Regions from separate parts of the Reichenbachiella sp. genome, predicted to be linked through region 2. Evidence: riboswitches for the same ligand, from Rfam matches in the RefSeq annotation. Region 2 holds a riboswitch; the other holds the start of a gene.
The links. Region 2 has a riboswitch for S-adenosylmethionine ahead of R8N23_RS17560 (PLP-dependent aspartate aminotransferase family protein). Riboswitches for the same ligand answer to the same signal wherever they lie in the genome.
Positions count from the first base shown of each region.

Region 1 (15,955 bases), 2.0 Mb from region 2:
CAAAAGTTGTTTCCAACTCTTTTGTGTCAGCTTTTCTAAAACCATGCCCGCAAGGATGTAGCCCAGATTCGTATAATCGTAGGTTCCATAGCCTTGCTGATAGGTTGAAGCTTCTAAATCGTGCAACAATTCTTCAGTGGTAAAATCTCCAGAATAAGCCGTCTTAATGCCTACCGCGGAATTTTTAAGTCCGGCAGTATGAATAAGCAAGTCCTCCATCGTGATGTCATCTACTTGAGTGCCCTCTGGAAAATCAATTTTGAGTATATCATTCATCGCAACACTTAAATCCATCACTGCTGTTTCCTCCATGAGCTTCACTAGTGTCCCAACGAACGACTTGGTCATGGAAGCGATGTAAAATTGGGTTTGCACATCCGCCTTTTTCTTATTTTTAAAATCGGCATATCCATAGACTTCTTCTGCGATCACCTCACCATCTTTTACAATGCCTATGGCTATAGCACCGCCGATCTGATATTCGTCTATCTGTTGCCCAACGAATTGGTCTAGTTTAGTAGTAGGCCTTTTGACGTCAACATGCCTGGTCTCCTTTGGTGATGTACAACCGCATACTATTGATATAGCAACTATTACACACGCCCTTATAGTTCTTTTCATAACGATTTAAAATTCTACCGCTATTCTAGGGGGTCAGCGTTTGATGACCTTGAAAAATTGATTGGAAATAGCCGAAGTGTACCAAAAAAATGGTTGAAATGTACAGGCTACTGGGCCATCCATCGCTTAAACGCTGGTGCTCTCAGTCGAGAGATTTCATGAAATGGTGAAAAGTCTGCAACGGCCAACAGTTGTGCTCTTAGTTTTCGATTGGTCAGTGGTTCAAAACCTTGAATTGCTTCTTTTCTAGCCAGTACCTGCCTGTTCAACCTAAAAAACTCTGAGGCACTTAATCGTTCTTCCAATTCAGATAACGATTCTTCCATGACCACTTTTTCATGATCTGTGGTAACAGCGTAGGTGTTTTGATATTGAACTTGAAAATAAAGAATGTCATCTGCAGGAAGCAGTTTAGTCGCCTTTCCTGCTTTTACTTGAAATTTGATCGTCTCAGTCTTGAGCTCCACTCCTTTTTTCTTTACTGAAAAATAACCCACCAAAACAAGTAAAATCAGTTTCAAAGGCATTTCTAAAACCCAATAGTCAGTATAGATGGACGTCTGATATATGTTATCCAAATACAAGTTCAGCAACAAATAATCAAGCGGTAAAAGGGCTACAACTAGAATTATAATATACCAAGCGCTGACGATCTTCTCTTCGTATCTTTGGGTGATTTTTTCTGACCACACAGCTATTGCGAGATACAACATCCAGTAGAGACACAACGTAGCGATGGTAAACATCAAATCCATCAGGTCATCCAGTGGAAAACTCGCTAGAATAAAGCGTTCAGGGTTTCCAAAATAAAATAAGAATATCATCAGGCAACCTATAAGTATAGCCTGCCTACTAAATGACCGAACGCTATCGTGGTCATTTTTGTACCGTCGACCAATCAGCACAACGGTTCCCAAAATAGATACCAGAATTAAACGACCAAGATGTAAGAAGGAAACAAATTCACCCGCATCTGGCATAAAAAACAACGCAAGTAAAAGGGCAAAAAAACCAGAACAGACACTTACTTCAATCGCTATAATCAAAAATTTGAATGGCTGCCATAATCGATCTACATCCAAAACTATGATTTGATTAAGCCATTTTTCACCAAAAACAATAATAGTGAATACCCCAGCTAACTCTAACAAATTAGAGTACAATGCAAAAAAGCAAACAACTAAAGCCAATACAGCTTTGAGTAGGTTCTTATCATACGGATTTTTTATGATCGCCATTGAAAGACAAGAATAATGACAAAAAATATAATCTTCAAAATAGACATCGTACAAGCCTGATGGTTGTATTGAGAATTCTTTTTGTAATAAACTCTCCGATCGATTCACCAATAGGCAAAATATTTTAAAACTCATTGTAACCGAGCGCTACACCCCGCGTCTCCTAAGCAACATGACCACAGAACAATTTAAAACCGACGTCTTATCAGTCAAGAACAAACTCTACCGATATGCCCTGAGTATCGTGTGTGAGGTAGAATTGGCCGAGGACATCGTACAAGAAGTGTTCATGAAGCTTTGGAACCAGCGAGAAAAACTCAAGGATATCAAAAACATAGAAGCCTGGAGTATGACAATTACCAGAAATCAATGTTTGGACAAATTGAGAAAAAAGAAAATGCATGTGGTGGATCTATCGGAAGCCAAATACCAAATATCAGGGCATCACGTATCCGACCATCTCAGCATCAACAATGATTTGATGGAAAAGATCGAGTCTACGCTGGAGCTGCTACCCGAAAAACAACGTGAGATTTTTCGGCTGCGGGAATTACTGGGCTATTCCAATCAGGAGATTGAAGAAATCACAGGATTGGACGACACTCAGGTGAAAGTATACTTGTTCAGGGCAAGACAAAAAGTAAGGGCATCATTGAGTAAAATATTGAACTATGGAGTGGAAACAAATCAAGCAGCTGTCTGATAAATATTGGAAAGCTGACACGACATTAGAAGAGGAACAAGAACTCAGAAAAAACATCACATCCTCTAACGATCCTTTGGATCCGCAGGAGGTCGAATACTTCAAGACATTGGAGCAGTTCTCTTCGACAAAACTCGATGATAATTTTGATGATCAGTTTTTTAAAAAAATAGAATCAGAACAAAAAAAAGTCTCATTCTATCATCAAAAATGGTTTCAACTAGCGGCATCGGTCTTACTCATGATTGGTATGGTTGGAGGCTTTCATACTTACAAGGAAAGACAACTGGCTCGTCAGCAAGAAGCACGAGCGGCTTTTGAAATTGCAAAAAGTGCCCTATTTATGGTTTCAGAGAAAATGAATGATGGCAATCAATACACCATCGATGGCTTGAAAAAGTTTGATGAAACCCAACAAAAAATTAAAACTCAGAATTTCAACAATTAAGAATATGAAAAAGTTAATGATAATAATGATAGCCGTGACTGGGAGTTTTTCCACTATGGCACAAGACAATGCGATAAGCAAATATTTTTCAAACTACACGGCTGACACGGCATTCACTAAAGTGACTGTGACCAGCAAAATGTTCTCCTTATTTACAGAAATAGAAGGTGAAGACGAGGCTGAAAAAGAAGTGCTAGAGGCATTGAGCAAACTCAAAGGCATCAAAGCTTTGATCAATGAAAATCCTACAAATTCTAAAACGCTATATGCCAATGCGATCAAAGCCATAGACAAAGACAAAAAATATGAGGAGCTCATGTCTGTAGAAGGGAATGATGAAAACATCAAATTCATGATTCGAGACGAAGGCAGTATCATCAACGAACTACTCATGATAGTATCTGGTGATGATGAATTTCTAATTATGAGCCTTTTCGGGGAAATTGATTTGAAACAGATCGCCAAGCTTTCCAGAATCATGAAAATGAAAGGCATGGACCATCTCAAAGCATTGGACAACGAAAATGATTGATAGTTTGAAAGGTCAAAAACTCACTCACTCTGCTCTTTTGAAAAAGGGCAGAGTATGGCTATTCTCTCTTGGGTTATTGTTTACAACGCTCCTTGCCAATGCACAGAGCAGTGCAATAACCGACTTGAAAGAAGACCAACTCACCAACATGAGTTTGTATTTCTATCCTAGTACACTAAGGATGGTCAATCTCAACAACAACGAAGAGTTCAATCGGTTGATTCAAGACATCGAAAAGCTCATTTTCTTTAAAATGAATGGCAAATTCGAAAACATTGACATGTACAACCTGGTCAATCATTTGCAATCCAATGAAGATTTTGAAGAATATGTAGTGGTAGATGGACCCACCAAGAAGTTTTATCTCCTGGGTCGCGAAAAACCAACTGAAACGGTAGGTATTGCGCTCTTGGAAAATGAACACTTCGTATTCGATGTGGCTGGTAGTTTAGAACTCAAAGAACTACCCAAATTGTATCAATACATCTCGGAAAATGATTCCACCTTTCAGAACAAGTTTTCACAAATACTTGGGCTCATGGAAATGGGCGATGACATAGCAGACTAAAAAAACTCAACTTTGAAATATATACTCGAAACCAAAGGACTCACCAAAAAATATGGTAAACTCACTGCGTTGGATCAACTCAATCTGACGATAGAGCCAGGGCAGGTCTTCGGACTACTCGGCCCAAATGGAAGTGGAAAAACCACTACCCTCGGCATGATACTCGATGTGATCAAACCGAGCAGCGGAAGCTACTCGTGGTTTGATGTTGAACCAAGCGCAGACAGTCGTAAAAAAATAGGTGCCATTCTCGAGACACCTTGCTTCTACCCCTACCTATCAGCGGTTAGAAACCTTAGAATCATAGCTAAGATCAAAGAATGCCCGGAATCAAGGATTGATGAGGTGCTGAAGCAGGTAGGTCTATTTGAAAGAAAAGATGATTCATTCAAGACCTATTCATTAGGCATGAAGCAGCGGCTAGCCATCGCTTCAGCGCTCTTGGCCGACCCACCAGTCTTGATTCTAGATGAACCTACGAATGGTTTGGATCCGCAAGGCATAGTTGAAATCAGAGAAATCATTCAGCAGATTGCCTCTTCGGGCAAAACGATCATTCTAGCGAGTCATTTACTAGATGAGGTTCAAAAAGTTTGTACTCATTTTTGTGTTTTGCGAAAAGGAGAAAAGCTCTATCAAGGAAGTGTAGATGAAGCGCTTTCTGATCAGAAAACCATCGAAGTGGCGGCAGCTAGCATTCCCAAATTAGAGGAAGCATTACAAACCCTGGAAGGTGTTTCTAAAATTGAGAAATTGCCTGACTTGCTTTCACTAACTACCGTCAATGGACTCTCTCCAGAATCTATCAATGCCTTCCTTTTTGAAAAAGGAATAACAGCCACGCACTTGGTCAAAAAGGGCGGCAGCCTTGAAAAACAATTCCTCAAAATACTCAACGAAAATGACTAGACTCCTACAAATAGAATGGCTCAAATTGCGTTACAATCGAGCCTTTTGGATATTGATCAGCATGTATTCTGCAGGAGTAATTATTGTTTGCTCTGGTGTAATGATGCTATTACAATACCTAAAAAGTAAAGGTGCTGATTTCAATGGCATCGATCCTACGATCATTCCATTTTATGACTTCCCGGATGTATGGCACAACATTGCCTATATCGCTACTTTCTTCAAAGTACTATTGGGATTCATTATGGTGATATCTATTGCCAATGAAGCTTCTTATCGTACCATGCGACAAAACATCATTGACGGACTGAGCAAAAAAGAATTCCTGATGACCAAATTATTGATCATTGGCATTCTTTCCATTGGCGCTATGTTGTTGCTATTCCTGATAGGTCTTACCACAGGAAGTATCTATTCTCATGTCTGGGGATGGAAATATATTTTCTCTGACTTACAATTTTTGTTTGCTTATGGATTTGAAGTTTTCTGTTACCTGACATTCGCACTAATGATTGCTTTGTTGGTAAGAAAAGCGGGGTTGGTCATCGTTGGGCTACTCATGTACACCCTGATTTTTGATCCGGTGGCTTCCAAGTTGTTAGAGCATTTTCCTCACATCTGGGATCAGATTAGATTTCTGAAAGACTATCTACCAGTAACTGCCATGAACAATCTTATTCATGTCCCTTACATGAAATACTTTTTCCAGGAAATTCAGGATTATATTTCATGGAGAGAGCTATCCATTGCCTCTGGCTGGTTGATAGCCAATATCAGTTTGAGCTATTGGATACTAAAGAAAAGAGATTTGTAGGATGAAATTGTATCCATAAAAAAGACATTCAAAAATCATCCGTCATTGCGAACAACGTGAAGCAATCTTAACATTAGATTCGTATTCGAACATTAAGATCACTTCGTAAACTCGTGATGACGTAAAGTTGGATTTTTGAATGTCTTTTTTGAGTTAAAGTGCTCCACCTAAGCCGCCACTTTATATAGCTTCTTATATTCTCCGAATGTAATCATACGCTGCGCGTCTTCATCCCAAAGCTTGTGATTCATATATTTTAGACTTTCCCAAAAGGTCACGATCGTCGTGTACTTACTAAACTCAGGGTTTTCTTTGATACATTTCACTAAGTTGTAATTAGGAATAGCTGAGTACAGGTGATGAATATGGTGTACACCAATATTTCCTGTCAACCAATTCACCAATCCTGGCAATTTGTAATAGGTACTTCCTTTCACTGCAGACACAAAATGGTCCCAATCATTTTCCCATCTCTTGTAGCCGTCTTCATGCTGATGTTGCACAAAGAAAAACCAGATAGCGATAATTGAAAACAGATAGAGTACGGTTAAGTAGGTCGCCAAAATTGCTTTCCAATCGAAAATCATACATAGCGCTATCACTCCTCCGATGACTACTACATTATTGATCATTACACTCCAAAAAGCTCTTGATTTTTTATTTTCCAATACTACTAATGGTAGTCTCATATTTCTGATGAAATAGATAATTGGACCGATCATAAAAGTGACTATCGGAAATCTGAATATCTGATATTTGATTCTATCCCAAGTACCCATTTCCTGATATTCTTTTACTGTCAAGGTATTGATATCACCAATGTCACGTGTTTCCAATTTACCATTATGGTTGTGGTGAAAGGCATGTGCATCTGCCCAATATTTATAGGGCATGGCACTAAAAATACTACAGACAAATCCGATGGCATCTCTCCATTTTTTCGACTTCACGAAAGAATGATGGCCACAGTCATGCTGGATGATAAATATTCTCACTAAGAAAAACGCATTAATCACACCCAACCCAAAGAATAAAAATAGGTTGTATGAAAAGGCCCAATACATGGCAATCCATATCGCCACAAATGGGATCATCGAATTGCAAATTTGCCAAATGGCCTTCTTATAGGACGTCTGCTTATACTTCTGCAGCGTCTTCATCATCTCCTTCGCAAACGCTTTAATTTCAATGTCACTCATAAAATACTACTACAATTGTTTGATACTCTAAGGACAAGATTGTCCAATGTTTGTGACAAAGATCGGGAAAATTATTTAGGTGGTTCAAAGTCCTTCTGGAATAAATCTTATGATTTAAATCAACTTTGGGCTAATTTTTGCAAAAGCCAATCAAACAAAAAGAATTACACATGAAAAAGTTAATCCTAATCCCTATTTACTTCCTTGCCTTATTCTCTGCGTCAGCACAGTTAAACGTTACAGGGCAAGCTTCACTCTCCGTTCAGCCTGAACGTACGATAGTCACCTACTCGATCAACGAAACCAGAGACAGCTACGATGAGGCCATCTCTATCATGACCAAAAGAATAGACGCGCTAACGACTTCGTTGACAAAAATTGGATTCAAAAAAGAAGACATCAAAACGGCCAATTTCAATATTCGTCAAAATAGAAAATACAGACAAGGCGAACCCAAAGGAGAAGAGTATGTAGCTTCTCAAACCCTTGAAATCCGATTTGATCATTCTACCAAACGCCTGCTGGAAGTACTAAACAAAACTGCTTCTGATGAATCTGCTCCATCTGTTTCCATAGCGTTTGGTATGTCTGATGAACAAGAGGAAAAAGTAAAAAAAGAACTCATGAAAATGGCTGTATCCGATGCAAAAGCTAAGGCGGAAGTGCTTGCTGAAGCAACTGGATACAAAATCAAAGGAATAAAAGAGATTAATTATGGTGGTTCATCAAATAGTCCACGACCATACACTGCCAACATGGGTATGATGAAATCTTTTGCCGAAAGCGACATGTCCAATTTCGAAGCCAAAGATTTAACTATTAGCGATCAGGTATTCATTTCTTATGAAATTGAAAAATAGGACTTGATCAATTCACAGAATTATTAATTACCTTAAGGGAATGAAAAAGCTACTCATTCCCTTTCTTTTTGTCCTGAGTTTTCAATCCTATGCACAGGACATCAAACCTACCATAGACGATCTTAACTTTCTTCGAGGCTATTGGGTGGGTGATGGATTCGGCGGCATCTCTGAAGAAGTTTGGATGCCAGCATCATTAGGTAGAATGAACGGCATCTACAAACACATGAAGGATGACAAAACCACCTTCATGGAATTCATGGATATTTCAACAGTTGAAGACACCCTACGATTGAGACTCAAACATTTCAACCCTGACATGACTGGCTGGGAAGAAAAAGACAAGTATGTCACCTTCACCTTAGAATCGATTGAAACTAATAAAGCTACTTTTAGAGGTCTTATTTATGAATTGGTTGACCCTAATTATTTAAAAGTATCCTTAAAGCTTAAACAAAAAGATGGTAGTGTTAATACAGAGGTATTCAACTTCAGAAGGAAAACGCTTTAATCATCTTGTGCCGCACCTGTTGCGGCACCCGTTAGAAATACATCTGCAGTAAGAATGTAGCATGTGATAAGCTCAAGCATTACAGGTTACTCTAACAGATCACGGAATAAATCCGTGAATAGGTTGCTTTCTTCAAATCATTCCAAAACTCGCAACAAATCCCACCATTTGATAAGAATCATCTAATTATACCTTGATTTCTTGTTCCGACTTCAAATTCAGCTATCTTTGCTGCACTTATCAAGAAAGACCGAGGGACTGGGCCCGTAGACGTCTTGGCAACATATCCATAGCCGCAATATTGGATGTTGTGCCAACTCCCATTCCGAATGAATCATCATTCAGAAAAAGATAGGTTATCTATAAGATTTCTTTTTTGGTAAGTGCTGTTTCGGAATAATTCCGATGCGCATATATAGCGTGACATTCATTGTGTTGCACTGAACATTTAAAATTAGAGTGAATGAATATTCTAGATATTTTAAAAGAGAGAATATTGGTCTTGGATGGAGCCATGGGCACCATGATCCAGCGATATAAGTTGGAGGAGAAGGATTTTCGCAACGAAGAACTGAAAGATCATGATGTTCCCTTAAAAGGAAATAATGATCTCTTGTCAGTCACCAGACCAGACGTGATCAAAGAAATACATGCGGCGTACTTCACTGCGGGTGCAGATATAGTTGAGACCAATACATTTGGCAGCACCTGGGTTGCTCAAGCCGATTATAAATTAGAGGACTGGGTTTATCGTATCAACTACGAATCAGCGAAGATTGCTAAAGAAGTAGCTACCGAGTTTACCAAAAATGAACCCAACAAACCTAGGTTTGTTGCTGGCTCTATGGGTCCTACAAATCGCCTGGCGTCCATGTCACCTAATGTTAACGATCCTGGGTATCGTGCCATTACATTCGACCAACTGTTAGAAGCATTTGGAGAGCAAGCTAAGGCACTCTTGGATGGTGGTGCAGATATCTTGCTAGTGGAAACAATTACAGATACACTAAACTCAAAGGCAGCATTAATGGCCATCGACCAAATCGCTGAAGAAAGAGGTATTCGAGTACCCATTATGGTATCTGGTACCATTACCGATGCCAGTGGTAGAATTTTGTCTGGGCAAAATACCGAAGCGTTCTTGATCTCTGTATCGCATTTGGACTTGATGAGCATTGGACTCAACTGTGCCCTAGGTGCAAGAGAACTCAAACCGTATCTAAACACGCTTTCAAGCAAGTCTGAGTTTAATATCAGTGCACATCCTAACGCAGGATTACCCAATGAATTTGGTGAATATGACGAAACACCAGAGGATATGGTGGCGCAGATCAAAGAATTCTTGGATGACGGTCTCATCAATATTATTGGTGGATGTTGCGGCACCACGCCCGACCACATCAAAGCGATTGCCGAATTGGCCTCCAACTACAAACCTAGAATCGCTGAAGCAAGACCTGTAAATGCTTAATTCATTTTACAACTGAAATACAAGAACATGAGTGCTAAACTTTATAAAGAAATAGATAAGAACATCTTGGTGGCTATCCCTAACCCATCCAAAGAGGCTTATGAGATTAAAATAAAAATACCTGAGTTTACTTTTTTGGGTGTGAAACAACAACCAGATTTCGCCCAGGTATATCTTACCTTCTACCCTAAAAAAAGCATCATAGAGCTAAAATCACTAAAACAGTATGTATATCACTTAAGAGACATTACTGTTTCTTATGAAAGGTTGATTAATATCTTTTATGATCACCTGATGGAGATATACGAACCAGAAAGACTCAGAATTGTGATGATTTGCAATCCGAGGGGTGGTATAAGCTCGAAGTGTACCATAGATTCGGATTGGAAAGTCCGGGGAGGTGACGAAAAATTCAAAGACTGGATGCATGCGTCTGGAGAAGACAACTGGAACGTAGTCATGTAATTTTTATCAAAAGAATAATAAACAAAGAAGGCAAGAAGGAAATATGAACATTCATCCGGACTATCCAGGCAGGTACGAATATAAGTGGCACAACTACACGCCCATGAAATTGAGTGGATTGGAACCTCTTGTGGTTACGCCAGACATGAATTTCATCAACGTAGGCGAACGAACAAATGTCACAGGATCCAGAAAATTCCTAAGACTAATCAAAGAAGAAAAGTTCGAAGAAGCGTTGGAGGTTGCACGTAATCAGGTAGAAGGTGGTGCTCAAATCATCGACGTCAATATGGATGAAGGTATGCTGGACGGGGTCGAGACCATGACCAACTTCCTCAACCTAATGGCCGCCGAGCCCGACATTGCCAGAATACCGGTCATGATCGATTCTTCTAAATGGGAAATCATTGAAGCGGGTCTGAAGTGTACCCAAGGAAAATCGGTAGTGAATTCCATCAGTTTAAAGGTGGGAGAAGAAGAATTTATTCGCCAAGCCAAGCTGATTAAGCAATATGGGGCCGCTGTCATTGTCATGGCTTTTGACGAAGATGGTCAGGCAGACAACTACGATCGAAGAGTGGAGATAGTCAAACGCTCTTATGACTTGATGACTGGTCCAAGAATCAATTTTAAGCCTGAGGACATCATTTTTGACCTCAATATTTTCCCTGTAGCTACAGGGATGGAAGAACATAGGAAAAATGCCCTTGATTTTTTCCAGGCTACAAGGTGGGTAAGAGAAAACCTTCCAGCTGCTCATGTGAGTGGTGGGGTGAGTAATGTATCCTTTTCTTTTAGAGGTAATAATGCAGTAAGAGAAGCCATGCACTCGGCATTTCTGTATCATGCCATTGGTCAGGGCATGGATATGGGTATCGTGAACCCAGCGATGCTGGAAGTATACGATGATATCCCAAAAGACTTATTAGAGCATGTAGAAGATGTTTTGTTGGATCGACGGGATGATGCTACAGAGCGACTGCTTGACTTTGCAGAAACCGTAAAAGGCAGTGGCAAAGTAGAAAAGAAAAACGATGAGTGGCGCTCCCTCCCTGTCGAAAAAAGAATCGAACATGCTTTAGTAAAAGGAATCGTAGAGTTCATCGACGAGGATACTGAGGAAGCTCGCCAGACCCTCGACAAGCCGCTTCATGTGATCGAAGGTCCATTGATGGACGGCATGAACGTAGTAGGTGATCTATTTGGAGCAGGCAAAATGTTTTTACCTCAAGTGGTGAAAAGCGCAAGGGTGATGAAAAAGGCCGTGGCGTACCTTACGCCATATCTCGAAGCTGAAAAAGCCGAAGGTGAAGCTCAAAATGCTGGAACAGTACTATTAGCTACTGTGAAAGGTGATGTGCATGATATTGGGAAAAATATTGTGGGTGTGGTCATGGCTTGTAATAACTACGAAATTGTAGATATGGGTGTGATGGTACCCAACGAAAAGATTTTGGAGAAAGCCAAGGAAGTTAATGCTGATATCATCGGCCTAAGTGGTTTAATCACTCCTTCACTTGATGAAATGGTGGATTTTGCCAAATTGCTTGAGAAAGAGAAGGCCAATTATCCACTTCTTATTGGAGGAGCTACTACTTCCAGAATTCACACGGCAATGAAAGTAGACCCTTGCTATAGCGGTCCTGTGATACACGTATTGGATGCCTCCAGAAGTGTGCCAGTAGCTGGTGAACTTTTGAGTGGAAAAAAGGACGCTTTTGTTGAAAAAACAAAAAAGGAGTATCAAGAGGCAAGAGAAAGTCATGCGGGTAGAACCAAAGCCAAAAACTATATTCCATTTAAAGACGCTCAGGCGAATGCCTATAAAATCGATTGGAATAGTAGCACCATTAAAAAACCAAACTTCATTGGCAACAAAACCTTCAATAATTATCCACTAGAAGAAATCAGAAAGTACATCGACTGGACACCGTTCTTTCAAACATGGATGCTCAAAGGAAAGTACCCAAAGATTCTGCAAGACGAGGTCATTGGCCAACAAGCCACTGACCTGTACAACGACGCCAACAAAATGTTGGACGAAGTAATCGCCAAAAGAAGCCTACAAGCCAATGGCGTGATAGGCATCTACCCTGCCAACAATACCAACGGAGATGACATCAAAATCTCTGATCGCAATAACAATGAATTGACAAACTTTCATTTCTTGCGTCAGCAAGGTAAGAAAGGAAGCAACATTGCCAATCTATCTTTAGCTGACTTTGTCGCTCCTGAGTCATCTGGCAAGCAAGATTACATGGGTGGCTTTGCAGTCACCGCTGGTATCGGCATTGAGAAACTCATCGAAAAGTATGATAAGGAGCACGACGATTACCACTCCATCATGATCAAGGCCATAGCCGACCGATTAGCGGAAGCATTTGCCGAGTTGATGCACGAGAAAGTGAGAAAAGAACTATGGGGTTATGACACCGAAGAATCACTTGACAACGAAGGTTTAATTAGTGAAAAATATAAAGGCATCAGACCGGCACCAGGATATCCAGCTTGTCCGGATCATACAGAAAAACCCATCCTATTTGATCTATTGGATGCAGAAAAGGAAACGGGAATTATTCTCACAGAGTCTAATGCTATGTATCCAGCTGCATCGGTCAGTGGATTCTATTTTGCGAATGCTGAATCAAAGTATTTTGGTTTAGGAAAAATCGAGAAAGACCAAGTAGAAAATTATGCCCAAAGAAAAGGAATGACATTAGAAGAAGCTGAAAAGTGGCTTTCGCCAAACTTGAATTATAATTAACAGGTGTTAAAGTGTTAGTGTGCTATGTGTTATAGTTCAAATAAAGAATATGGCCAAGATTGAAAAATTTGAAGACTTAGAATGTTGGAAAGAAGCTCGAATTCTAGTTAAACAAGTATTCCTAGAAGTACAAGACAACAACAAAGTTGATTGGGACACTAAAAGCCAAATAAGGCGAGCGACATTGTCCATCATGAACAACATAGCAGAAGGATTTGGAAGGTATAGTGATAAGGAATTTATACGGTTTTTAGAATACTCTAGTAGTTCTGCCGCAGAGGTTAGAAGTATGCTTTATGTATTTGAAGATCTCAACTTTACTGACTTAGAAGAATTAAAAACAATACAAGAGCAACTAGACAAAACAAGAAAACTAACACTTGGACTAATTAGGTACCTAAAAAATAAAAAACCATAACACCTTAACACCAAGAACTACAACACTGCATATAATGAAAGTAACCGAACATATCGCAAACGCCAAAGGCAATACCCTATTCTCACTGGAAATTATCCCTCCGAGAAAAGGTGAGAATATTCAAAACATCTTTGATCACCTCGATCCTTTAATGGAGTTTAAACCCCCATTTATAGACGTGACCTATCACCGAGAAGAGTATGTTTACAAAAAGCACCCTAATGGATTGCTAGAGAAAAAAACCACACGAAAAAGACCAGGTACTGTAGGGATTTGTGCGGCACTAAAACACAGATATGATGTAGATCCTGTACCTCATATCATCTGCGGCGGCTTCAACAAAGAAGAAACAGAGAATGCGTTAATTGATCTTAATTTCCTAGGCATTGACAATGTATTGGTGTTGAGAGGTGATGCTATTAAATCTGAGCCACAATTCAAACCAGAACCGGGAGGAAACAACTATGCCATAGATCTGCTACATCAGGTAAAAGGCATGAATGAAGGCAACTATCTCGACGACGATATGGAAAATGCCAACCCTACTGATTTTTGTATTGGTGTAGCTGGCTATCCTGAAAAGCATTTTGAAGCACCTAGTTTAAACTCGGATTTGAAACACCTAAAACAAAAGGTAGACGCCGGAGCTGAATATATTGTCACGCAGATGTTTTTCGATAATCAGAAATTCTTTGAGTTTGAAAAGAAATGTAGAGCCATGGGCATCAATGTGCCAATCATTCCGGGATTGAAACCATTCAAAACCAAGAATCAATTGAGCGTCTTGCCGAGCTTCTTTAAAATTGACCTCCCTGATACATTGGTTGATGCTGTTGAAAAATGCAAAGACAACAAAGAAGTTCAGCAAGTAGGTATCGAATGGGGTATCCAACAATCGAAAGAACTTAAAGAACATGGTGTACCAGTTTTGCACTATTACTCCATGGGCAAATCGTCAAGTGTTCAAAAAATAGCCAAGGCCGTTTTTTAATATTAGGAAGTAGAATGGAAATCAAAGCGTTTATCGTAGACTCATTCACTAACGAGCCCTTCAAAGGAAACCCTGCAGGAGTGTGTTTATTGGATACGAAGATTGAGGAAAAACTCATGCAATCCATCGCTACTGAGTTCAACTTATCAGAAACGGCTTTTGTACTCAAATCTGATCAGCCGAAAAACCATTATGGTATCCGATACTTTACTCCAACAGTCGAAATCGACTTTTGTGGACATGCTACTTTGGCCGCTGCAAAAGTGCTCATGTCGGAAGAGAATCTTGATCACGTACAATTCACCACCCACAAAAGGTTGGAACTCAACGCGACAAAAGAGGAGAATTCGGTGCTAATGAATTTCCCCTTGTATGATACCGAAAGCTATGCTACCAGTGACAAACTACTAGACGCTTTTGGTATTAAAAAGCCCATTTCTTCTCAATTTGCAAAAGCACTCGACATGCTTATTATTGAGGTGGAAAGCAAAGAAGCCCTCCTTGCCATCAAACCTGATTTTCAGGAAGCCATAAAAAGTTCGGATACGATCAAGGAACTGGTGGTTACCACTAAGTCTGAAGACAACGAATTCGATTTTTATTCTCGTTGCTTTTGCCCATGGATAGGCATCAATGAAGACCCTGTGACAGGCGCATCCCACTCAGTATTAGCCAAATACTGGGAACAAAAGCTAAACAAACAGGAGTTATCTGCTTATCAACTTTCCAAACGCGGCGGTTACCTCAACCTCAAAATTACTAGCCCTTCTACGTTAGAAGTCAGAAGTAATGCTTGTATTGTATTCAAAGGATCCTTAAAGGTTTAAAAAAAACTTCTTATCGAGTTAAACCTTTTGATACTTCAAAAGTCTAACAGACTTTAAATCAAAAATTCAATAAATATGAAAGTATCAATTGTAAAAATGAGTGCCATGGCATTGGGCGTTTTGGTGTATTCACAAGCACAAGCTCAGCCTCCGCAAAGACCAGACAAAGAAGAGGTTTTCGCCAAGTTGGATACCAGCAAAGATGGTCAGCTTGACAAAGAAGAATTTAAGGCTGGCGCCAAAATGAGAAAGGAAAAAATATCAGAGAAAAAAGATGCTCGAAAAGCATTTGACAGAATGGATGCCGATAAAAACGGCACCATCGAATTTGATGAATTTGAGAAAGCAGGTGAAGCCCGTCAGGAACGAAGAGAGGAACGCTTGACCCCAGATGAGCTCTTCGAAAAAATCGACACTAACGCTGATGGCTTTGTCAGTTTAGAAGAATTCAAATCGCACAAAAGACCAGATAAAAATAAGAATTAACTAAATATAGTATCAAATCCCCCTTGCACTCTTTTTCTCAGGAGGAATTAAACTCCCTCTTGAAGAAGAGGGCTGGGGAGATTGAAATCTAGATTCTAAGATTTTAGCACTTTACGTTCATACAGCAGAA
Region 1 is NZ_JAWPMM010000001.1:2,055,553-2,071,507, reverse strand. Features, by position in the region: gene R8N23_RS08910 (serine hydrolase domain-containing protein) at 1-621, opposite strand, end outside; gene R8N23_RS08905 (LytTR family DNA-binding domain-containing protein) at 729-1,859, opposite strand; gene R8N23_RS08900 (RNA polymerase sigma factor) at 2,032-2,562, shown strand; gene R8N23_RS08895 (hypothetical protein) at 2,531-3,010, shown strand; gene R8N23_RS08890 (DUF4252 domain-containing protein) at 3,015-3,542, shown strand; gene R8N23_RS08885 (DUF4252 domain-containing protein) at 3,535-4,110, shown strand; gene R8N23_RS08880 (ABC transporter ATP-binding protein) at 4,123-5,019, shown strand; gene R8N23_RS08875 (ABC transporter permease) at 5,012-5,833, shown strand; gene R8N23_RS08870 (fatty acid desaturase) at 6,001-7,032, opposite strand; gene R8N23_RS08865 (SIMPL domain-containing protein) at 7,203-7,892, shown strand; gene R8N23_RS08860 (DUF6265 family protein) at 7,933-8,403, shown strand; SAM riboswitch class I at 8,638-8,761, shown strand; gene R8N23_RS08855 (homocysteine S-methyltransferase family protein) at 8,867-9,874, shown strand; gene R8N23_RS08850 (hypothetical protein) at 9,902-10,339, shown strand; gene metH (methionine synthase) at 10,383-13,103, shown strand; gene R8N23_RS08840 (four helix bundle protein) at 13,153-13,521, shown strand; gene metF (methylenetetrahydrofolate reductase [NAD(P)H]) at 13,556-14,512, shown strand; gene R8N23_RS08830 (PhzF family phenazine biosynthesis isomerase) at 14,527-15,339, shown strand; gene R8N23_RS08825 (EF-hand domain-containing protein) at 15,415-15,825, shown strand.
Region 1: linked by a shared signal. The riboswitch ahead of R8N23_RS08855 (homocysteine S-methyltransferase family protein) and the one ahead of R8N23_RS17560 (PLP-dependent aspartate aminotransferase family protein) in region 2 are both predicted to bind S-adenosylmethionine.

Region 2 (15,955 bases):
TTCCTCAGCCCGAAGATCCTTATGGTATTGCCAAGTACGCTGTGGAGCAGGAGTTGAAAGTAAGTAAGAAAATGTTTGGGCTCGATTATGTGATATTTAGGCCACATAATGTTTATGGAGAGAGGCAAAATATTACGGATCCATATAGAAATGTGATTGGTATTTTTATGAATCAACTAATGTTCGGGAAACCGCTTTCTATTTTTGGAGATGGAAGTCAAACCAGAGCTTTTAGTTATATAGATGATATTGTACCATTGATTGCGGAGAGCGTAACGAAAAAGGAGTCGTATGGGGAGGTATTTAATGTTGGTGCTGATGACGCTATTGCAGTCAAAGATCTGGCTGAGCAAGTGATGAAAGCCATGAAAATGTCATGTCCTATCCAGTTTCATGAGAGTAGAAATGAAGTACAACATGCTTTTGCTTCACATGCAAAAATTAAAAAACATTTTGGTGAGATAGAAAATACTTCTTTGGAAGTGGGGTTAGAAAAAATGTCTCGCTGGGCTAAATTGGTTAGTCATCAGCCCACTCGGAAATTTGAATCACTGGAACTAACTAAAAACTTACCTCCTTTTTGGAAATAGCATAAATTGCTGATCGAATATGAACAGGCCCAATAGCATACTATTTCTCACACCTTATCCTCAAGATACTGCCGGCTCGCAGCGCTTCCGGTTTGAGCAATATCTCACGTGTTTGACAGAGGAAGGTTATGCGTATGACAGCCAGTCTTTCATAGATGAAACTACTTGGGAGATTCTTTATGCCAAGGGGCATTTTTTTAGAAAAATATCAGGAATATTTCGGGGATTCCTCAGAAGGATCTGGGTTTTGTTCAATATGAGGAAGTATGATTTTGTTTTTGTACATCGTGAGGTTACACCATTAGGATATCCCATCATAGAATGGTTTATTGCTAAAGTTTGTAGGAAAAAAATCATTTACGATTTTGATGATGCGATTTGGATGCCAAATACCAGTGCAGAAAATCGTTTGGTTTCCTGGCTCAAGTTTCCAAACAAAGTAAAATGGATCATAAAATGGAGCTACAAGATCAGTGCAGGAAATCTATTTTTAGTAGACTATGCCAAACAATATAATCCCGCAGTTTGTTTAAATCCTACTACTATCGATACGGTGGGTAGACACCTTCCTGAATCCAAACCTAAAAAAATGCCGGCCATTGGCTGGACGGGGACACATTCCACATTGAAATATCTAGAACTTTTGAGGAGTGTATTGGAAGATTTGTCGCAGGTTCGTGATTTTGAGTTTATTGTCATTGCTGACAAAGCCCCGGAAGTTGCTTTTCCCAATCAAAAGTTTGTCCTTTGGAATAGAGAAACAGAGATTCGGGATTTAAATCAGATTGACATTGGCGTAATGCCACTTGAAGAGGATAAGTGGGCGGAGGGCAAGTGTGGCTTTAAGGCACTGCAATTTATGGCCTTGGAAAAACCTGTACTCGTCTCACCGGTAGGGGTGAACAAAGAAATTGTTGAGCCAGAAGTGAGTGGGTTTCACTGCAGTAAATCAGAAGATTGGTTTAATAATTTAAAACTAATGATTGAGAATAAGGACTTAGGTTCAGAAATGGGTAAGAAAGGAAGGGATAAAGTCAAACAACAATATTCGGTAGAGTCTAATAAACAGAATTTCCTTAGTTTGTTCGAGTAGCTATAGACTTTTTAAATAGTCTTTCGCCAGATCATAGGTTCGATCTTTCTTGTCAGATAGTTTTTTTACTTTTTTGAATTGCTCTTTGGCATATTCTGTTTCCCCACGGCCTGCGGCATATCTGCCCAAATTAAGAACAGAGTATAAATAATATCCTTTTTCTTGAGCGCCAATCTCATCGCCGTACTTCACGCACAGCTTATAGTATTTTTCAGCTTCTTCTACGTCGTCTCTATGCGCATTGATTTCTCCTAAGAAAAAGGCAGCGTATCGCCCACTGTTTTGTTCATAGCCTAAGTAACTGCTGTCGATCTTGGCGATTATAGAAAGAGATACTTCTTCCGCTTTGGCATGTTGCCCGGTAGAATATAGCAGCCGAGCGTAAAACCGATGAAAGTAGGCGTTGTTTGGGAAAGTCTGATAGAGGTACTCCGAAGTGAATAAAGCAGCTCGACGATTATTTTCTTCGTTGGCCATTATTCTCATCAGAAAGTATTGAGCTTCCGTTCTTGTGAAGAAGGCATTATTGGCCACTTCTTTCAGCTGTTTAAGTCCTAATTCTTTATCACCATCTCTAAAGAAGACCATGATTGGTTTGAGAATGGGATAGTTCTCAGGGATCCAAACGGAATAGTAGTTGTACAGTGCATCTCCGAAAAGGATTTCAGGGCCAAACTCCTCGTGATTTCGGCAGTAGTCCAAATACTTCATAGCATTTTTTCCGGCTGTTGCCGCTTTTCTCCAAGAATGTCTTTCAGCATAAAGGCGACCCTTGAAGGCATAGGCTGCCGAAAGAAAAAAACCACCTTCCACTTCGCTACCATGCTCCAGAATATTCTCTGCCACCATGATGGTACTATCCATATAGGCGATCATGGCTGAGTCATATTGTTCGTCTTGAATGTTTGGCACGATTCGCCACCATTGGCTGAGCCCCAACAAAAAATAGGGAAGAGGATGCCATCCATATTTGCCTTTGAGCCAGCGAAATTGAGAGTCCGCTCTTTTGAAGTCGAAGTTGTACATACTATTGATACCTTCCGTACACTCAATCTGAATTTCGGTATCGGTAAGTAACACAGGTATACTATCATTTGGGGCTGCCTTAGCTTTGTATGCCAAGACGAGTATGACAGCAGAAAATAAGAGTGTTCGCATCAAATTCTTGAATGAAAATTTTCTTTCAGCATAAAGCTAATACATGCTGAACAAATACCTAGAAGACTTTGGAAACGGATTTAAATTTCTTCTGTTTTCCCCACCAACCTCCGAATTTCGCAATCAATCTTTTGCGAGAGTTCTTGAATCTTCTGAATGTAAAGCTGAGTGTTTGCCCAGTCATTTGGTTTTTCTGAAAGGAGGTTAGTTAAACCTAAAAGAGAGGTGATGGGTCCTCTGAGCTGATGAGCAGACACGAAGGCCACTTCCTTTAGTTTTTTATTTTGTTGAGTGATTTTTTGCTCGTATAGCTTCTCTCTAGTAACATTCCTAAACGACAAAGCTACTTTGCTTCCGCAGTTGGGAAGCTCTTTTACCGGGTGGTACTCTACTGCAATCCACATGCTCCTGCCGCTTCTCGTGGTGAAATGATGCTCTCCATTGATCACCTTTCCGTTTAGCGCTTGGTCAAATTCACGCTTGAAATCTTTCATGTTGTCAGGATGGACGAAGTTGGTGCTGATTTCACCTACCGATACTTCATGAGACCAATACTTGAGTAAAAATTCCCTGAAACGACGGTTGAAAGAGACGATACTAAAATCAGATGCCACCACCAAGTTGGCCACTGTTGTGCTGTCTTGAATAGCTTCTAGTAGCTGAAGGGTTTCCTGCAGTTGTTCTGTTTTCTCTCTCATTGCTGATGGTTAGGTTTGAAAATTTATAAATACGAGATGAGAAAAGTAGCTAGAGCGGAGATTTTTTTTAGTGAATATTGTTTTAAAAAGGAGAACCCTACTAGCCGACTGCCAATAGGGTTCAGGTTCTCAATTATGAAATCTTTGGGTATTGTTAGTTCAATACGATCGTGTTGATACTGGACTCTTTGAGCCAACTTGAGTTTTTTAAGTTCTTTAATTTGATTTTGCCTACAAGGAAATTCCCTTGCTCACTATAATATTTTTCTTCTATGGAGTCGAAGTCCTTAAAGTCAGGGGAGGTGCCATTATATCTGACATAAAGCCTTAAATCAAAATCTTCGCACAGCTCGAACTTGTTTTTATTTTTAGTTCTCTTCTTGTACTCGTACTTATAATTATGGTTTAGGGCTGAAATATCAGACAACACAGCCGAACCTGTGGGCTTATCGCCGGCTCCTTTTCCATATAGGAGCTGACTTTCTGAAAATGCACTTTCCAATACTACCGCATTATATTCGTTGTTGGTCTGAGACAATACAGCTCCGTTTGGAATAAATGTGGGTAGGCAGTAAGCTTCAATTTTGTCTCCCTCTCTTCTGCATTTAGAAATCAACTTGATAGAGTAGCCGTGCTTGTGGGCATAGTCAATATCAAAATCATTGATTTTGGAAATGCCGTAGTTGAATACATCCTCGGGTTTGGCAACCAGTCCAAAGGCATGAAACAACAAGATGCATAGCTTGTATTTTGGATCGATACCTTCTACGTCCAAAGTGGGGTCGCTTTCCGCAAACCCTAAATCTTGGGCTTCTTTCAATACCTCATCGTACGTCTGGCCACCTGCTAACAATTTCGAAAGAATGAAGTTGGTGGACCCATTGAATATGCCTTCCAAGGAAGAAAGCAAATCGTTGTCATAATATTCTTCCAAGTTTCGGATGATTGGAATACTAGCACAACAAGAGGCTTCATACAAAAAAGAAACTTTGTTCTTTTCTTGGAGCTCTAATAGTTCTTCCAGATGTTCAGCTATCATTTTCTTGTTGGCAGATACCACCGATTTGCCACTATTCATAGCAGTGGTTACGATTTCCAATGCCGCATCTGCGTCATCAATCAATTCAACGATAACATCGATTTCTTCATTTTGAAGTAATTCATCTTTATTGTCTGTGAAATAGGAAGCATCCAAGGACCTGGGTTTGTTCAGATCCTTGATGCAGATTTTCACTATTTCCGAATTAATGGAGTTGGATTGTTGGAGGACATGGTACAAGCCTTGTCCTACACAGCCGAAGCCGAAAATGCCTAGTTTGAGGTTTTTCATTCTTATGCTATTACAGCGGTTTTTTCTTTTGATTTAATCTTTTCAAATGCCTCTTCTAAGTCCTGAATCAAATCAGAAGGGTCTTCTGTACCAACCGATAATCTTACCAGCGAATCATTGATTCCAGCAGTTCTACGAATATCATCAGGCGTACCCTTGTGTGTCATGGTGGCCGGGTGACAGCAAAGGCTTTTTACGCCACCAAGGCTTTCTGCCAGCTTGAAAAGTTTGGTGTTAGTGACGAAGTCGGTCGCTTTTTCTTTCGAATCTTCTTTGAAAGCGAAGGATACTACGGCTCCGTAATATTTTTGCTGCTTAGTGGCCAAAGCGTGATTGGGATGCTGTTTCAAGCCCGGGTAATTCACAATTTGCAATTCATGCTTATTGAGTAAGTATTCGGCAATGATTTCTGCGTTTCTACATTGCTTCTCTACTCTTAGTCCGAGGGTTTGGATGCCACGAATAGTTAGCCAACTGTCCCACGGTCCGAGTATACTGCCAGTAGCATTTTGAATGAATTTAATCTCATCAGCCAACTCGTTGGTTTTTACAGCAATCAAACCGGCAATCACGTCAGAATGCCCAGCGATGTATTTTGTCGCACTGTGAAGTACTATGTCCGCTCCTAAATCAAGTGGCTTTTGCAATACGGGACTAGCGAAGGTATTATCAACCACCACAAGGCAACCATTCGAATGTGCGATTTTCGAGATGGTTGCAATGTCGGTGATTTTTAGGGTAGGGTTGGTTGGAGTTTCCAACCAGATCAGTTTGGTATTAGGGGTAATGTTGTCGATGATATTTTCTGGATCCGTAGTATCCGTGTAATGCACTGTGATGCCAAATTTCTTGTACAGTTTTTCGAAGGAACGGAATGTTCCGCCATAGATGTCGTCTACAGCCACTATTTCATCGCCCGATTGGCAAAGTTTAATTACTGCATCTACAGCTGCTAGTCCACTAGCAAAAGCAAATCCTCCAGCACCATTTTCGAGTTTGGCGATGGTTTCCTCTAGTACTTGTCTAGTTGGATTGTTTGACCGACTGTAGTCGAAACCTTTGTTTACCCCCGGTGCATCTTGCACAAACGTGGAAGTTTGATAAATCGGAGTTGAGAGTGCGCCTGTCAAAGGATCTGACAGGATGCTGTGTAAAATTTCTGTTGTCTCTTGCATGTCTTTATTTTTAAAGTTTACAAGGAGACTTTTCAAGGATCCATTGTCTGGATTGGACAAAAAAAATGTCCTTTCCAGACAAGCTAGAAAGGACATCGTATATTTTTTCGATATTGAGTCTATCCATTCCGCTTATCTGTCCCGATTTTCATCAGGATTGGAGTTAGCACCTTCTGTTGTTTCCAACAAGGGTTGCTAAGGTTTCACAGGGCCAAATCCCTCCACCTTTCTTGATAAGTCATCCAATAAATTATTTAGAACGAGCCACAAAGATATGCGCTAGTTTTTTTCTTGTGCAAGAAAAATCATGAATTATTTTTTCATTCACTATCGCATCCACATCACTTTGTTGGCATTATTATCCATCTCAAAAGTGCTTGATTTCCCTTGCCCACTTTTGAATTTTATTTCAGCAAAACCGGCTAATTCTCGGCCGATAGGCATAAATTCAGTGGTTTCTAAAGACTCGTAGGGCAGGTGAATAATTTCGAAAATTACGTCTCCTTTGTGGAGTAAATTTTGATAATGAATTTTGGATTCATCTACCGTTTTTATTTCGGTAAAGTCTATGTTTTCTTCATACCATTTCATGGTATTGATGTAGTCTGAAGAGGTGATGGAGAAAAACATTGCTTGAGTAACTACACTATCAATGGGATTAGGCTCATCAAAAATTTGCACTTGATTACCATCCGGGTCGGCAGTCAATAAATATCGCATCTCGAGGTTTTTGTCTTCGGTAATATCTTCCAATATTTTCTGATTAGAGGCTATCAAATTAGCTTTTACTTCTTCGAATTTATTCGTTGAGAATCCAATTTTGGTGATGCCATTGATATACTTCTTGCCTTTTGGAAATTGAATCTGACTTTTGACCATGACGCTTTTCCCTTGTTTGATAAACAGGTGGAAATCGCCTGTTTTCATCTTTACATATTGTTGAGGTTTGTATTCTTTGATAGCTATATCCAAATATTTCCGGTACCAAGTGGCGGATAGTTTCACATCCCGCGCTATAATCGTTGCTCCACTTAGTTTGAAATCATCGGCATTTGATTGTGCACAGAGTTCTGACGTACTAAGGAATAGAAAAAGTAGGAGAAGTTTTCTTTGAAATGGGATCATAGCTATTTGATACATCTGACTAAAGTAAAATAATTCTGTCGATATAGGCTCAGTCTATCTTGGTTTCAAAAAAAATTATAGACATGAATCGACATCCTCGATTAATCGTAGTAATTTTGAGCCTATTTAAAATGAATCTAAATTATTCTATTCTCGAATGAGTAAAGATGATCAAATATTAGAGGAATTTACCTCAAAAGAATATGAACATGGTTGGTCGGTCGACTTTGAAGCTGATGAAGCACCCAAAGGACTAAACGAAGACACTGTTCGGTTTATATCAAAAAAGAAAAACGAACCTGAGTGGTTGCTCGAGTGGAGACTCGATGCGTTTGCCAAATGGTTGGCGATGAAAGAACCCAACTGGGCAAATGTGAAGTATCCAAAGATCGACTATCAGGATATTAAATATTATTCTGCGCCTAAGCAGAAAAAGACGCCTGAGAGCTTGGATGACGTAGATCCAGAGTTGTTGGAGACCTTCGAAAAGCTGGGTATTTCTTTGACTGAGCAGAAAAGATTAACAGGAGTAGCTGTTGATGCGGTAATAGATTCCGTGTCTGTGGCCACTACCTTCAAGGATACTTTAGGTAAACTAGGGATTATCTTCTGCTCGTTCAGCGAAGCCGTAAAAGAGCATCCGGAGTTAATCAAAAAATACATTGGATCCGTAGTGCCAAAGTCTGATAATTACTATTCGGCTTTGAACTCGGCCGTGTTTTCAGACGGGTCATTCTGCTATATCCCAAAAGGCGTAAGATGCCCAATGGAGCTATCGACTTACTTCCGAATCAACGCAGCCAATACTGGTCAGTTTGAAAGAACGTTGATCGTTGCTGACGAAGGTTCTTATGTGAGTTATCTCGAAGGATGTACGGCTCCGATGCGTGATGAAAATCAATTACATGCAGCAGTCGTAGAAATTGTAGCGCACAAAGATGCTGAAGTGAAATACTCTACTGTTCAAAACTGGTATCCAGGTGATAAGAACGGCAAAGGTGGTATTTACAACTTCGTAACGAAACGTGGTATATGTGCCGGCGATCACTCGAAAATCTCGTGGACTCAGGTAGAAACCGGTTCTGCAGTCACTTGGAAGTATCCATCATGTATTTTGAAAGGAGACTATTCTGTAGGTGAGTTTTACTCGGTGGCAGTAACCAATAACTATCAGCAAGCGGATACAGGTACCAAGATGATTCACTTGGGTAAAAACACTAAGTCTAGAATTGTATCTAAAGGTATCTCAGCAGGACATTCACAAAACAGCTATAGAGGACAAGTACAAGTTTCTAAACGAGCGACCAATGCCAGAAATCACTCACAATGTGATTCTCTTTTGGTGGGCGATCTTTGTGGAGCGCATACTTTCCCATACATCGATATTGAAAATTCTTCAGCTCACGTGGAGCACGAAGCAACAACCTCGAAGATCGGTGAAGATCAAATCTTCTACTGTACGCAGCGAGGAATAGATGAGGAAAATGCAGTGGCTTTGATCGTAAACGGATATGCCAAAGAAGTACTCAATCAATTACCGATGGAATTTGCAGTAGAAGCGCAAAAACTTCTCGCTTTGACGCTAGAGGGATCTGTCGGATAATCTCCAATTACTAATACAATCAAAAGGAATTAAAATTTGCAGCAATGCTTAAGATAAAAAATTTACAGGCACGAGTAGAAGAGAAAGAAATTCTCAAAGGGATCAACTTAGAAGTAAAACCAGGAGAAGTACATGCCATTATGGGGCCAAATGGTTCTGGTAAAAGTACATTGGCTTCTGTGTTAGCGGGACGTGAAGATTACGAAGTGACTGGCGGCGAGGTAGAGTACATGGGTCAGGATTTGTTGGATTTGGCCGCGGAAGAAAGAGCAAGAGAAGGTATCTTCTTGGCATTTCAGTATCCAGTAGAAATCCCAGGTGTGACGACCACCAACTTCATGAAAACTGCCTTGAACCAAATCAGAGAGCATAAAGGGCTTGAGCCTTTGGACGCCGTAGCTTTCTTGAAGAGAATGAAAGAAAAAATGGCCTTGGTTGAGATCGATCAGTCTTTGTTGAGTCGTTCGTTGAACGAAGGTTTCTCTGGTGGAGAAAAGAAAAGAAACGAGATCTTCCAGATGGCGATGCTTGAGCCAAAGTTGGCTTTGTTGGATGAAACGGATTCTGGATTGGATATCGATGCGCTTAGAATCGTTGCCAATGGTGTGAATGCCTTGAAATCTGCTGACAACGCGACTATCGTAGTAACTCACTACCAAAGATTGTTGGATTACATCGTGCCGGATTATGTACACGTATTGTACCAAGGTAGAATCGTAAAATCTGGTACTAAAGATTTAGCACTTGAGCTAGAAGAAAGAGGGTACGACTGGATCATCAAAGAATTAGAAGAAGCTTAAGCATGAGCGATTTGGATAAAAATATTTTTGGACAGGAGCTAGTAGACCAGGCGGCGCAATTCGTAGCTAATATGAACGGCAGCGCGATTCCTCAACTAGGAGAGAATCGTAAAAAGGCGCTTAATTTCCTGAAAGACAACGGCTTTCCCGGACCACGTGCAGAAGAATATAAGTTCACGAAACTGACCAAGGCGATCAGCAAAAAATTCGACCTGTCGAAATACGCTGACGTAAACGAATTGCCACAAGAATTGATCAACGACATCAAGGCAAAGCATGCAGGTGCTAACGTATTGTTTTTTGTGAATGGAAAATACGACACGGACAATTCTGAAATTGTGTCTCCAGTAGAGCAATTGAAAATTGAATCTTTGAAGGATTATGCTGCTGCCAATGATATCAACGAATTGTTTAAAGACGATTCCGATCCATTCGCCGCTCAAAACAACGTCTATGCCAACGATGGTGTGGTAGCTCAAATTGCCAAAGGCAAAGTGGTAGCTGCTCCTGTGATTTGTTATTACATTTCGGTAAACGATGGCAATGCCAATCACGGATTCATTAAAAACATTTATCTGGCTAATGAAAATAGCCAGGCTGATTTTGTGCACTTTCATTTGTCATTCGGCAACGAAAGCACATTCATCAATGAGTCTAAAAACTACATTGTAAAGCAAAATGCTAATGTAAGTCTGTACAAGATTCAGGAAGAATCACCAAAGGCAGTATACATCGGCAACACCAGAGTGTATCAAGAAAGAGATAGTGTATTCTCATCTTATGTTTTCACACTCGACGGTGAAGTGGTCAGAAACAACCTGCACATCGAAGTAGATGGCGAAGGATGCGAAAGCAACATGTATGGCTTGTACTTGACTAAAGGCAAGACGCACGTAGACAACCACACAACGGTGGATCACAGAAAACCAAATTGTAATAGCAATGAGCTATACAAAGGCGTGATGGATGATCAGTCGCGTGGCGTTTTCAATGGAAAAATATTTGTTCAGCAAGCGGCGCAAAAAACAAATGCATTTCAGTCGAATGGCAATATCCTTTTGTCCGACGATGCCGTAGTAAATACCAAACCACAATTGGAGATTTGGGCAGACGATGTGAAGTGTTCGCACGGATGTACCACAGGCCAATTGGACGAGGAGGCGATTTTCTATTTGAGAGCTCGCGGAATCAACAAAGAAAAGGCACGATCAATGATCCTTTTAGCCAACGTGGCTGAGGTGGTTGAGAAGGTGAATCTGGGATGGTTGAAAATGGAAATTACTGACAAAGTAATCGAAAGACTGAACGTATAAGTGACATGGTAGACGCAGCGATAGATATTGAAGCAATAAGAAAACAATTTCCCATTCTTCATCAGGAAGTCAATGGAAAGCCTTTGGTTTATTTTGACAATGCTGCAACGTCGCAAAAGCCACAGTGTGTCATCGATGCACTGACACACTATTACAATACAGACAATTCCAATATTCATAGAGGTATTCACACCTTGGCGGAAAGAGCCACTACTGCTTTCGAAGACACGCGTAAAGCGGTCGCCAAATTTTTGAATACCAACGAAGTGGAGGAAGTGATTTTCACCAAAGGCACCACTGAAGGTATCAACTTAGTGGCTGCTACTTATGGTAGAAAATTTATAGGTGCCGGCGATGAAATCATCGTTTCTGCTCTGGAACACCATTCCAATATTGTGCCTTGGCAAATTCTGTGTGAAGAAAAAGGAGCGATTTTAAAAGTCATTCCAGTCAATGAAAAGGGAGAGTTGATATTTGATGAGTACGTCAAATTGTTGTCTGACAAAACCAAACTGGTTTCTGTCAACTATATCTCCAATGCCTTAGGAACAATCAATCCTGTAAAGGAAATTATAGCTGAAGCGCACAAAGTAGGCGCAAAGGTTTTGATAGACGCAGCGCAGGCGGCTCCACATGTGAAGCTAGACGTGAAGGCGTTGGATTGTGATTTCCTGGCTTTCTCGGCACACAAAGTTTACGGCCCTACTGGGGTTGGTGCTTTGTATGGTAAAAGAGATTTGCTGGAAGCCATGCCGCCTTATCAAGGAGGAGGAGAGATGATCAAAGATGTAAGTTTTTCTGGCACTACTTTCAACGACATCCCATACAAGTTTGAGGCGGGTACGCCAAATATCGGAGAGGTGATTGCCTTCAAAGCTGCTATTGATTTTGTAGAGGAGCTCGGTCAAGAAAATATTGCGCAATACGAAGATGAGCTGATGGCTTACGCCAACGACTTGTTGAAAGACGTGGAAGGTTTTACACCAGTTGGCACAGCAGATAAAAAAGCCAGTGTGATCTCGTTTTTGATTGATGGTGTACATCCATTCGACTTAGGTCAATTGTTAGACGCAAGAGGCATTGCAGTTAGGACTGGCCACCATTGCGCACAGCCTTTGATGGAGTTTTTCAATATCGAGGGAACGGTAAGAGCCTCTTTCTCTGTTTATAATACCAAAGAAGAAATCAAATGTTTTGTGGACTCGCTCAAGGCGGTCATCAAGATGTTCAAATAATATTAAAACCTCGTAGGTACCAGGCAATGGCTACAATCAATTCTGTACAAGAAGAAATAATTGAAGATTTTGGTATGCTTGATGGTGACATGGAAATGACCATTGGGTATGTGATGGAATTAGGAACTAAACTCCCTGAGCTACCAGCAGAATACCAAACTGACCAAAATATTGTGAAAGGCTGCCAGTCAAAAGTTTGGCTTCACGCCAAAATGGTTGACGATAAGGTAGTCTTCGAAGCAGATAGCAACACAGCAATCACCAAAGGATTAGTGAGTTTGCTGGTAAGAATTTTGTCCAACCAAACGCCGGATGATATTCTAAATGCGGATTTGTATTTCCATGAAAAGATTGGCATGAATCGTTTTATCGGTACACAACGTTCTAATGGATTCGCAGCGATGATCAAGCAAATGCAGATTTATGCGCTGGCGATGAAAGCTAAAATTAATTAAGATGGCAGAAGAGAAAGACTTAAAAGAAAAAGTACTCGCAGCAATCAAAATGGTCTATGACCCAGAGATTCCTGTAGATGTGTATGAATTGGGTTTGATCTATGAGATCAACATTTTCCCGGTAAACAACGTCTATGTCTTGATGACATTGACTTCGCCAGCGTGCCCATCGGCAGAGGCGCTGCCAGAAGAAATCAAGCAGAAGATTGAAGAGATCGAAGGCATTGGTAAAGTGGATGTAGAAGTGACCTTCGATCCTCCATACGAAACAGATATGATGTCCGAAGCCGCCAAGCTTGAGCTTGGGTTTATGTGATTTTAGTCGACAGTTAATGGTCCATGGACTGAAGACTATGGACAGTTAAATACTAAGTAACAATCACGACTTCTATTAGAATAAAGAAAAGAAATTAGAATATTTAATACCAATAATATGTATCCAGAAGAACTAGTAGCCCCAATGCGAGCAGATTTGACCTCTGTGGGCTTTCAAGAATTTAAAACAGCAGACGCAGTTGAGCAGCATTTGACTGATCACAAAGGCACTACACTTTTAGTGGTAAACTCTGTATGTGGATGCGCCGCTGGTGCAGCTCGTCCAGGCGTGAAAATGGCTGTTGAAAACAGCGCAAAGAAGCCAACGAATCTGGCAACTGTATTTGCTGGTGTAGATGCAGAAGCTGTTCAAAAGGCTAGAGAGTTTACTTTGCCTTACCCTCCATCGTCTCCGTCTATTGCTTTGTTCAAAGATGGTGAGTTGGCTCACTTTGTAGAAAGACACCACATCGAAGGCCGTAGCGCAGAGATGATCGCTGATCATTTGGTGCAGGTGTTCGACGAATTTTGTTAAAATCAGAATCAAGAGATTAGAGTCAAGAACCAAGATGTAAATCGTCTTGATTCTTGACTCTTGACTCTTTTGTCTAATAATCTTACTTACCATGGCCAAAACCGAATCTACCATGATGCCGCTAGGTACTTCAGCCCCGGCATTTAATCTCCCTGATACCATTTCTGGAAATACCATAGACTATAAAGATGTCAAAGCCGACAAAGGCACGGTGGTGATGTTCATTTGCAATCATTGTCCTTATGTGATTCACGTACAGGAGAAGATCGTGGCACTGGCCAAAGAATACCAGAGTCAGGGTGTAGGTTTTGTAGCTATTAGTTCCAATGATGTAGAAAACTACCCAGACGATTCTCCAGAGCTAATGAAGAAGCATGCCGAAAAGTATGATTTTTCCTTCCCCTATCTCTACGACGAATCTCAAGAAATTGCCAAGTCATACCAAGCCGCCTGTACACCTGACTTCTTTGTGTTTAATGACAAGGATGAATGCGTATACAGAGGCCGATTGGATGGCGCTACGCCAGGAAATAATGTGCCCGTTACCGGCGATGATTTGAGTTTGGCTTTGCGCAATCTGACCGCTGGACTGCCAGTAGATACTGAGCAGCACCCAAGCCTGGGCTGCAACATCAAATGGAAGAATAATTAGTTAAAAGTTGAAAGTAAAAAGTAACTAGTTTTGTGACAATCTATAAATTGACAAAACTTTTAACTTTCTACTTTATAACTACCCACTAATGAGCGTTCATCAATCCAACATCAAGCGAGTAACCACTCACCAACTCCAGGAAATGAAAAACCGTGGAGAGAAAATCTCCATGCTCACGGCCTATGATTATTCTATGGCCAGAATTCTGGATCAGGCAGGAATTGATGTGCTACTCGTAGGCGACTCAGCCTCCAATGTGATGGCCGGTAACGAAACTACTTTGCCGATTACGTTAGACCAAATGATCTATCATGCTCAGGGAGTAGTAAGAGCGATAAGCAGAGCGTTTGTGGTGGTGGATCTGCCTTTTGGTAGTTATCAAGGCAATTCATCTGAAGCCTTACGATCCGCCATCAAAATCATGAAAGAATCAGGTGCACACTCGGTAAAACTCGAAGGCGGTTCTGAGATTCAGGAAAGTATCACGAGAATTTTAAGTGCAGGTGTACCAGTCATGGGTCATTTGGGATTGACGCCACAGTCTATTTATAAATTTGGTACCTACACGGTAAGAGCCAAAGAAGAAGCTGAAGCTGAGAAGCTGATCTCCGACGCCAAGCTGCTAGAAGAGACCGGATGCTATGCCATCGTGCTCGAAAAAATTCCAAGTAAACTCGCCAAACGAGTAGCCGAAACCATCAACATTCCAGTCATAGGCATCGGTGCCGGACCGCATGTAGATGGCCAGGTATTAGTCACACACGACATGTTGGGCATCACACAAGAGTTTCAGCCCAGATTCCTTCGTCAATATACAGACATGAGCCAAATCATGTCCGAAGCCGTACAAGGCTACATCAAAGACGTGAAAGCCAAAGACTTCCCAAGCGATAAGGAGAGTTATTGAATGAAAAAACTAATCAGTTAGAATGACAGATTTCTCAAATAACTGGCTTCTTAAAAATATTAATTCAGTTGGGATCATACTATTGTTGTTTTTTGTTATCGCGTACGGGATTCATGCAGTTTATAGAGAAAATCAATTGCAGAAATATGGTGTATATACAATTGGAAAATTACTAAAAATAAGTCCTCAGGTCAATTCCGTCAATTCTGTGCTTTATGAATGTTATCTTGGAAGAGATACTTTATTTAATGAAGATGGTAATGATTACGCCTATGAGAGCATGATAGATGATTATTATCTTGTGAAATTTCTTGGTACTGATTTGTCTAATAGTGAAATGCTTTTTGAATACCCTATAAAGAATCTACCAGACTCTCTACCTGACAATGGTTGGGATAAGCCTCCCATGTCGCTATTTAGATGAATATTCGCCCTTATTGGTCTTATGACCAACAAGCCTCTGCGTATCCCTCCTGTCATTTCGTAAGAAATGAGACGATAGTCGAATGACTGGAGAAATCTCGTCAGCTAGAAGCAGTCTGTCAGACAATAAGAAGATTCCTCCGCAGAGCTACGGAATGACTTGATCGTCTACTACTCTCAGCCACAACTGTTGCAGTTGACATAAAAAAACACCCGCTACAGCTATTAACCAACCAATCCATACCCCTTTCTGCAAAGATTTATTAAATTCGCCTCCTTGAAGCAACAGAGTCGCCGATCCGGGCAATCTACGACTCCTGACCCTGCCAGTCTTCGGACTGATTTTTAAAACAAATTTGTTGGGTATTTATTAATTGAAGGAAAAGAAAAATGGCACAAACAGCTAAAATTATTTACACGAAGACGGACGAAGCGCCGGCACTCGCCACCTATTCATTTTTGCCTATCGTACAGGCATTCACCAAAGCAGCAGGAGTAGAAGTAGAAACCAGAGATATCTCTTTGGCAGGAAGGATTATCGCGAATCT
Region 2 is NZ_JAWPMM010000001.1:4,075,808-4,091,762, reverse strand. Features, by position in the region: gene R8N23_RS17585 (NAD-dependent epimerase/dehydratase family protein) at 1-590, shown strand, start outside; gene R8N23_RS17580 (glycosyltransferase family 4 protein) at 610-1,683, shown strand; gene R8N23_RS17575 (tol-pal system protein YbgF) at 1,684-2,841, opposite strand; gene R8N23_RS17570 (PAS domain S-box protein) at 2,922-3,539, opposite strand; gene R8N23_RS17565 (homoserine dehydrogenase) at 3,694-4,869, opposite strand; gene R8N23_RS17560 (PLP-dependent aspartate aminotransferase family protein) at 4,872-6,044, opposite strand; SAM riboswitch class I at 6,174-6,284, opposite strand; gene R8N23_RS17555 (VOC family protein) at 6,372-7,184, opposite strand; gene sufB (Fe-S cluster assembly protein SufB) at 7,327-8,772, shown strand; gene sufC (Fe-S cluster assembly ATPase SufC) at 8,817-9,572, shown strand; gene sufD (Fe-S cluster assembly protein SufD) at 9,584-10,885, shown strand; gene R8N23_RS17535 (cysteine desulfurase) at 10,891-12,120, shown strand; gene R8N23_RS17530 (SufE family protein) at 12,147-12,575, shown strand; gene R8N23_RS17525 (iron-sulfur cluster assembly protein) at 12,577-12,891, shown strand; gene R8N23_RS17520 (BrxA/BrxB family bacilliredoxin) at 13,009-13,425, shown strand; gene R8N23_RS17515 (thioredoxin family protein) at 13,517-14,077, shown strand; gene panB (3-methyl-2-oxobutanoate hydroxymethyltransferase) at 14,166-14,984, shown strand; gene R8N23_RS17505 (hypothetical protein) at 15,007-15,408, shown strand; gene R8N23_RS17500 (NADP-dependent isocitrate dehydrogenase) at 15,798-15,955, shown strand, end outside.